One region of the Mesorhizobium sp. ESP-6-2 genome, then DNA from elsewhere that is predicted to be linked to it. Evidence: predicted binding sites of a transcription regulator. Region 1 holds the regulator's gene; the other holds the start of a gene.
What was found. Region 1 encodes PhoB, which activates phosphate uptake and scavenging genes when phosphate is short. Its sites were predicted from a motif close to TGTCATNNANCTGTCAT; they were not measured.
Positions count from the first base shown of each region.

Region 2: the regulator PhoB is predicted to act here: its motif matches at 1,510-1,526, upstream of LB532_RS06685 (esterase-like activity of phytase family protein).

Region 1 covers NZ_JAIUGT010000001.1:85,201-89,413, forward strand. The annotation lists gene xylF (D-xylose ABC transporter substrate-binding protein) at 1-166, opposite strand, end outside; gene LB532_RS00415 (ROK family protein) at 426-1,667, shown strand; gene phoB (phosphate regulon transcriptional regulator PhoB) at 1,675-2,364, opposite strand; gene phoU (phosphate signaling complex protein PhoU) at 2,384-3,091, opposite strand; gene pstB (phosphate ABC transporter ATP-binding protein PstB) at 3,117-3,920, opposite strand; gene pstA (phosphate ABC transporter permease PstA) at 3,917-4,213, opposite strand, start outside.
Region 2 covers NZ_JAIUGT010000002.1:345,994-350,206, reverse strand. The annotation lists partial or broken gene LB532_RS06690 (trimethylamine methyltransferase family protein) at 1-1,295, opposite strand, end outside; gene LB532_RS06685 (esterase-like activity of phytase family protein) at 1,646-3,136, shown strand; gene LB532_RS06680 (MATE family efflux transporter) at 3,305-4,213, shown strand, end outside.

The DNA.
Region 1 (4,213 bases):
CGGCGGCTTCGATCGCCTTCTTCATGGCGGCCTCGTCGGTCTTCCAGCGCTCTTCCTGGAAGTTCGACCAGGAAACGCCGATGACCTTGTCCTTCGCCTGCGCGACCGACGCGAGCGTCAGCGACATGGCGACACCCGCCAGGATAGCGGCTGTGAATCTCTTCATCTTAATCCTCCCTGCGCCGCGTATGGCGCGACCAAACAGGCCCTTAGGCCGGCACAAAAGGCTCTATTTTTTCGAGCCTCGAAAAAACACTGATCCATCGTCGGAACGCTGTCAACGCCGATTCTGATGTATTTTGATGTCCTCGGGAATTTTTTTCGAGCTCCGGAATAAATAATGACAGCCAAGGCCGGTTCTGCCAGTATTTGACGGTCGTCGAGGCCTGGGGAGAGAACGCGGCGACCGGGAGGATGCGAGAAGAATGTCGGTCGGAATCCGCCACGACGATCTGCGCCGACGCAACCGGGCGATGGTGATCGCAGCCGTGCGCCGTGCCGGGCAGCCCTCGCGCACTGAGATTGCCGCGACCACCGGGCTCAGCCATTCCACCATATCGGCGATCTCCTCCGACCTGATTGGCGAAGGCATCCTGGCGCAGAGCAAGCCGAGCGAGGCCGGTGCGCTGAAACGCGGCCGGCCGCAGGTCGGTCTCAGCCTCAACCCTGAAGCCGCGGCTGTGATGACCGTGGTGCTGTCGCTGAATTTCCTCTCCGTCGCAGTCATCGACTATGCCGGCCAGGTGATATCTGAAGAGCAGCGCCGGCTGGACACGCTGACCCTGTCGCGCGAGGCGCTGATCGGCGAATGTGTGGCCATCGTCAGGCGGCGGTTCGAGGATCCCGACCTCGACGTCGGCAGCATCGCCCGTATCGCGCTGGCGATCCAGGGCATCACCGACACGGATGCGCGCACCATGCTGTGGTCGCCGATCACGCCGCAGACCGACATCGCCTTCGCCGACATACTGGAGACCGAGTTCGGCATTCCCGCCACCATGGAGAACGATTGCAACATGATGGCGGTGGCGCTGCGCTGGCGCGATCCCCAGCGCTACCGCGACGACTTCATCGCCATCCTTTTGTCGCACGGCATCGGCATGGGCCTGGTGTTGAAGGGTGAACTGTTCACCGGCACCCATTCATCCGGAGGCGAGTTCGGCCACATGATCCATCGCCCCGGCGGGGCGCTCTGCCGCTGCGGGCGGCGCGGCTGTGTCGAGGCCTATGCCGGGAACTATGCCATCTGGCGCAACGCTAGGCAGCTTGGCGAGGACACCGAGCCCGTCGACGTCAGCGACGCCGACATGCGCACCCTGGCGGCCTCGGCGCGCGAAAAGGACGGGCCGGAGCGCGAAGCCTACCGCAAGGCCGGCGAGGCGCTGGGCTATGGCCTTGGCAGCCTGTTCGCCCTGATCGATCCGGCGCCGGTCGCCATGGTCGGCGTCAGCGCGGCCGCCTTCGACCTGATCGAGCCGGCATTGCGCGAGGCGATCGCCCAGACCGCCGGCGGCCAGCACTCGAAATCGATTTCCTTCGACACCGAGCCGAACGAACTGCCGCTGATCCGCGAGGGTTGCGCCATGCGCGCGCTGACCTTCGTCGACCAGGAAATTTTCGCGCCGGGGGCACAAGCGAAATCAGGCATAGGCGAGAACGTTGCGTGACATATCCCTAGTCTTCGCGGATCGCATACCCCGCGCCCCGAATGGTGCGGATCACGTCAGGCATGCGGCCATTGTTGACCGCCTTGCGCAGCCGGCCGACATGCACGTCCACCGTGCGCTCGTCGATATAGATCGTTTCGCCCCAGACATTGTCGAGCAGCTGACTGCGCGAGAACACGCGGCCCGGGTGGCGCATCATGAATTCGAGCAGGCGGAACTCGGTCGGCCCGAGCCGGATCTCGCTCTTCTTGCGGTAGACCCGGTGCGATTCACGGTCGAGCACGATGTCGCCGACCTTGAGCACGCTGGACAGAACTTCGGGCTTGGCGCGGCGCAGCAGCGCCTTGACGCGTGCCATGAATTCCGGGGTTGAGAACGGCTTGACTAGATAGTCGTCGGCGCCGGTGGAGAGACCGCGCACCCGGTCGCTTTCCTCGCCGCGCGCCGTCAGCATGATGATCGGCAGCCGCTCGGTCTCGGGCCGCATCCGGAGACGGCGGCAGAGTTCGATGCCGGAAACCGCCGGCACCATCCAGTCGAGCACAAGAAGGTCAGGGACATTCTCCTGCAAGCGGATCTCGGCTTCGTCGCCGCGCGTCACCACCTCGACCTGATAACCCTCCGATTCCAGATTGTAGCGGAGCAGCACACCCAGCGGCTCCTCGTCCTCCACCACCATGATGCGTGGCGCGATCATCGACTGGTCACCCCTGCCGTCACGCCGCTGGCGCCGACATCGCCGTCTCGTCCTGCTTCGGGCGATTGGCGGGCAATTGCGTGCCGGTCAGCACATAATAGGCATTTTCGGCAATGTTGGTCACGTGATCACCGATGCGCTCGAGATTCTTGGCGCAGAACAAAAGATGCGTGCAGGCGGTGATGTTGCGCGGATCCTCCATCATGTAGGTCAGCAGCTCGCGAAACACCGATGTGTATTTGACGTCGATGCGTTCATCGTCGGCGCGCAGCTTGGCAAGTGCCGCGGAATCGCGCGCCGCATACTCCTCGATCACCCCTTGCACCTGGATCAGCACCAGCTGCGCCATGACATCGATGGAGTGCGACAGGTTGCGCGGCGTGGCGGCCAGGCCGACGGTGCCGACGCGCTTGGCGATGTTCTTGGCGAGATCGCCGATGCGTTCGAGATCGCCCGCCATGCGGATCGAGCCGACGACATGGCGCAGATCGTCCGCCATGGGCTGCCGCTTGGCGATCAGGGTGATGGCGCGGTCGTCGAGTTCGCGCTGGCGCGCATCCATGATCGCGTCGTCGGAGACGACGCGCTGGGCGAGCGCGTTGTCGGAATTCAGGAGCGCCTTGGTGGCGCCGCCGACCATCGATGAGGCGAGATCGCCCATGTCGCGGATCAGCCTGCTGATCTGTCCGAGATCTTCGTCAAAGGCTGCGACTGTATGTTCGGCCATGATCTTGGTCCTCGTGTGCGTGGGATCAGCCGAAGCGGCCGGTGATATAGTCCTGCGTGCGCTTCTCGCGGGGCGACGTGAAGATCTTCTCCGTGCGGTCGAACTCGACCAGCTCGCCCAGATACATGAAGGCGGTCTGCTTCGATACGCGCGCCGCCTGCTGCATGTTATGGGTGACGATTACGATCGTATAATCGGCCTGCAGCTCGTCGATCAGTTCCTCGATCTTGGCGGTCGACAGCGGATCGAGTGCCGAGGCAGGCTCGTCGAGCAGGATGACCTCTGGCTTCACGGCCACCGTGCGGGCGATGCAGAGGCGCTGCTGCTGGCCGCCCGAAAGGCTGAGGCCACTGGCGTTGAGCTTGTCCTTGACCTCGCTCCACAGTGCCGCGCGCTTCAGCGCCTGCTCGACACGGCCGTCCATCTCGGCCTTGCTGAGCTTCTCATAGAGCCTGACGCCGAACGCGATGTTCTCGTAAATCGACATCGGGAACGGCGTCGGCTTCTGGAACACCATGCCGATCTTGGTCCTGAGCAGGTTGAGGTCCTGCGACCGGTCGAGGATGTTCTGGCCGTCGAGCAGCACCTGGCCCTCGGCGCTCTGCTTCGGGTAGAGCTCGTAGATGCGGTTGAAGACGCGCAGCAGCGTCGACTTCCCGCAGCCCGAAGGCCCGATGAAGGCGGTGACGCTGCGCTCAGGCAGCGACAGGCTGATATCCTTCAGCGCCTTCGACTGGCCGTAGTAGAAATTGAGGTTCTTGACCTCGATCTTGGCTTTCTCGACCGCGACTTCGGGCGTGTTCAACTCGGTGGACAACATCGGTTTCATCTGTCCTCTCTGCGTCCGGTAAGGCTGCGGGCGAAGATGCTCAGCCCGAGAACCGTAAGGGTGATTATGAGTGCGCCGGTCCACGCCAGCTGCTGCCATTCCTCATAGGGGCTGAGAGCGAACTGGAAGATGGTGACGGGCAGGCTGGCCATCGGCGCGTTGAGATTGCTCGACCAGAACTGATTGTTGAGCGCGGTGAAGAGCAGCGGCGCCGTCTCGCCGGAAATGCGGGCGATGGCCAGCAATATGCCGGTGACGATGCCCGACAGCGCCGCACGGTAGGCGACCGAGCG
Region 2 (4,213 bases), on a different contig from region 1:
ACCGAGCCCCATAACGCGAACTGAGTCTCATGCGCCGCCTGCGCATCGGAGATGTTGGCCGCACTGCCGCCGCCCGAACGCCACGGCAGGCCGGTGAAGCGCGCCAGTTGGCCGGCCCCCAGCGTCGCCTTGATATGCTCCGGCGTGCCGAAGGCCGGCGCGCCCGATTTCATGTCGACATTGGAGGAGAAGGAGCCGTAGACGACAGGCGCGCCCGGCCGCACGATCTGCGCCAGCGTCAATCCGGCCAGCGCCTCGGCATGCTGCAGCGTCAGCGCGCCGGCCACCGTGATCGGCGCCATCGCACCCGCCAGGCAGAAAGGCGTGATGATCAGGACCTGCCCAGCCCTGGCGAAGTCGATGATGCCTTGCGCCATCGGGATGTCGAGCTGGCGCGGCGAATTGGTGTTGATGACGGTGTAGCAATGGGCGCCCGAGCGAAACGCGTCTTCGGACAGCCCGCGCGCCAGCCGAATCATCTCGAAGCTGTCGTCGACCTGCGGAGTGCCTCGCGCGAACACGAACGGGAACTTGTCCGAAAGGGTCAGTTGCGCCCGGTTGACGGCGTAATGGCGGAAACGGTTGTCGATGTCCTGCGGCTCGATACAGGGTCCCAGCATATGCAGGACGTCGAAATGCTGCACCAGCTTGATGAGTTCCTCGAAGGCGGCCAGCGTTCCGGGCCGCCGGCCGCGCTCGAGATCGGTGACGTTCGGCGCGCCGGACCCAGCCAGGAAAGTCATCGAACCCAGTTCGAGCGGCAGGTCGCGGGCACGTGCGCCGGCATGAGCGTGGATCGACCGCGGCGCCGAGGCCAACGCAGCCGCCACCATGTCGCGGCCGATCCGCACCATGTCGGTGTCGGGGTCGACCAAGGCGCCGGCGCGGGCGAGCAGGTCGCGCGCCTGCGGCAGCAGAACCGTGATGCCCAGCTCTTCCAGCACGCGCAGCGCCGTGTCGTGAATCGAGGCGACCTGATCGTCCGAAAAGATCGGCTGCGGCAGGAACGGGTTCTTCAGCGAGCGGTAATTGGGCCGGCGGCTGCTCTCGCTGCCGGCCTCGCCGATGCGTCCCCGTCGGCGCTCGCGCCTGCTTTCGCGTGCCGCGTCATCGATCATCCGGAAACCTCCCCATTGCCGCATCGCCTTGCCCAAGGGATCATAAGGCGAAGCCGGAATGACACGCGCCGGCCGCTCCGTGCCGACAATGTGCACGCAAAGCGCCGTTCCTTCCTCGGCAAAATCGTCATCCACCAACGCCAGCGCGACGCTCTTGCCGATCGTGTGGCCAAAGCGGCCGGAGGTGAGAAGCCGACGCGCCGCGGTAGTGAGATTTCAAGGCTTTCCCCCCGGACTGTCAGAAACCGGCACGATATGCGTAATGTACATAAGCGTCTAGTGCTGCGAACAGCTCCTGGACACGTCGAACCTGTGTCGGAACGATCGATTTCCGGCGCGGCTGCACTTCCCCAGCAGCGTCGCGGCGGGCCGACGCGAATGCGTCACCAACTGTCATGCAAGCATCATGTTCGCGCCTTAGACCGCTTGCCGAGGGCACAAGCGGCCCTCCAGGGCGGCAGCCTCGCCGCCCCCAAGGCAACCTCAATATTCCGCCGTCCCGGCACTTTGTCATCAAGGGGATATCCATGACGCATCTACGCTCATTCTCGTTGCGGCTGCTGGCCGCCGCGCTGGCGGCTTCGGCCGTTTCGCTGCCCGCCTTCGCCGACAGCGCGGCCAGCGTCGGCGGCGCCAGTTTCGTCAACAAGGGGCTGGTGGGGGTTGGCCGCATCCCGGCCGGCCAGCGCGACAGGTTCGGCGAGACCTTCGGCTCCGGTTCCGGCATGTCGATCGACACCGCGGGCTGGACGCATGATGCCGGCACCTACAAGGGTTCGCTGTGGCTGCTGCCCGACCGCGGTTATAACGTCGTCGGCACCACCGACTACCGCCCGCGCCTCAACACCATCAACATCGAGTTCGCCCCGGCGGCGCCAGGTGCCGCGCCCGCGGCCGGCCAGGAGCAGACCGGCGTCAAGGCGACGCTCGCCGACACCATGCTCCTGACCGACGACAAGGGTGCCGACGCCAGCGGTCTCGACCCGCTGAACGGCGTGCGTCCCGCCGCCGGCGACATGCCTGTCCTGCCGCAGGCCGATAACGGCAAGCTCGCGCTCGACAACGAGGCGATCGTGCGGCTGCCCGACGGCACCATGCTCGTCTCCGACGAATACGGTCCCGACATCTACCGCTTCTCCGCCGACGGCCGTCTGATGTCGGCGACCCAGCCTCCGGCCGCGCTCGTGCCGATGCGCCACGGCACGGCCAATTTTGCTTCCGACAATCCGGGCCCAGGTGCTGCCGAACCCGATCCAAAGGATCCCGAGACCGGCCGCCAGAACAATCAGGGCCTCGAAGGCATGGCAATGACGCCGGACGGCAAGTTCGTGATCGCGGTTTTGCAGTCGGCGACCCGGCAGGACGGCGGCGATTCGGCCTCGACGCGCCAGAACACCAGGGCGCTGGTCTATGACGCCTCCGATCTTGCCCATCTCAAGCTGGCACATGAATACGTCGTGCCGCTGCCGGTGTTCAAGGACGCCAAGGGCAAGACCAAGGTGGCTGCGCAAAGCGAGATCGTGGCGCTGTCGGATACCGCTTTCCTGATTCTGGCGCGCGACAGCGGCAACGGCCAGGGCCTGAAAGGCGAGGAGTCGCTGTATCGCAAGATCGACATTGTCGACCTTTCCGGCGCGACCGACATCGCCGGCGGTCCCTTCGATGCCGCCGATAAGCCGGTGGCGCCCAAGGGCGTGCTCGATCCGTCGGTGACGCCGGCAAGGCTGACGCCGTTCATCGACATCAACGACAAGGCCGAGCTTGCCCGCTTCGGCCTGCACAATGGCGCGCCCAACGACAAGGACAACCTCTCGGAGAAGTGGGAGGCGATGTCGCTGGCGAGCGTGCTCGATCCGAAGCTGCCCGACGACTATTTCCTGTTTGTCGCCAACGACAACGACTTCCTCGCCCAGGACGGCTTCCAGGTCGGCGCGCCCTACAAGGCCGAGGACGGCGCCGATGTCGACACCATGTTCCTTGTCTATCAGGTCACGCTTCCCGGCCTCGCCAGGAAGTAAACATCTTACCGGAGGCGCCAGGCGGCGCCTCCGGCCCGACAAGCATGATCGGATGCATGACGGCATGCCTTGCCCGCCGTCGCTCCTTTCGCAAGGGTGCATCCCGGTCGGGCCTGCGGTATCCTGCGTGCCGGACTCAAAAGAACCAGCTTTGCCGGATTGCCCGCCATGGATGAAAAGATGCCCGCGCGCCGGCGCACCGGTGACCTGACCAGCGGCCCCATTCCGCGCACGCTCCTGCTGTTCGCCCTGCCGGTGCTCGGCTCCAACGTGCTGCAATCGCTCAACGGCTCGGTCAACGCTGTCTGGGTCGGCCGCTTCCTCGGCGAATCCGCGCTTACCGCCACCTCGAATGCCAATCTGGTGCTGTTCCTCATCCTCGGCACGGTGTTCGGCATCGGCATGGCGGCTACGATACTGGTGGCGCAATCGGTCGGCGCCCGCGATCTCCCCGAGGCACGCCGCATCGTTGGTACCAGCGCCACCTTCTTCTTCTTCGTCTCGGTGCTGTTCGCCGTCTGCGGCTGGATCTGGGTCGACGCCATTCTGGGCGCGCTCGGCACACCGCCCGACGCCTTGCCGCTGGCGCGCTCCTATTTGCGCATCATCTTCGTCGCGGTGCCGATGATGAACCTTCTGTCCTTTGTCATGACGGTGCTGCGCGGCGCCGGCGATTCGCGCACGCCGTTCTTTTTCATGGCGCTCGCCGTCGTGCTCGACATCATCTTGAACCCACTGCTCATCCGCGGCATCGGGCCGTTTCCAGAGCTCGGCATCGCCGGCTCGGCAACCTCGACGCTTGTGGGCCAGACAGTGAGCGTCATTGCCATCCTGATCGTGCTCTACGTCCGCAAGCATCCGCTGCGTCTGGCCGGCGCCAATCTGGCGCTGCTGCGGCCGGACCCCGCCTTGCTGCGCGTCGTCGTCTTCAAGGGCGTTCCGATGGGTTTGCAGATGATCGTGATTTCGGCCGCGGCCCTGACGGTGATGGGCATCGTCAATTCCTACGGTTCGCAGGTGGCCGCCGCCTACGGCATCGCCGCGCAGTTATGGACCTACATCCAGATGCCCGCGCTC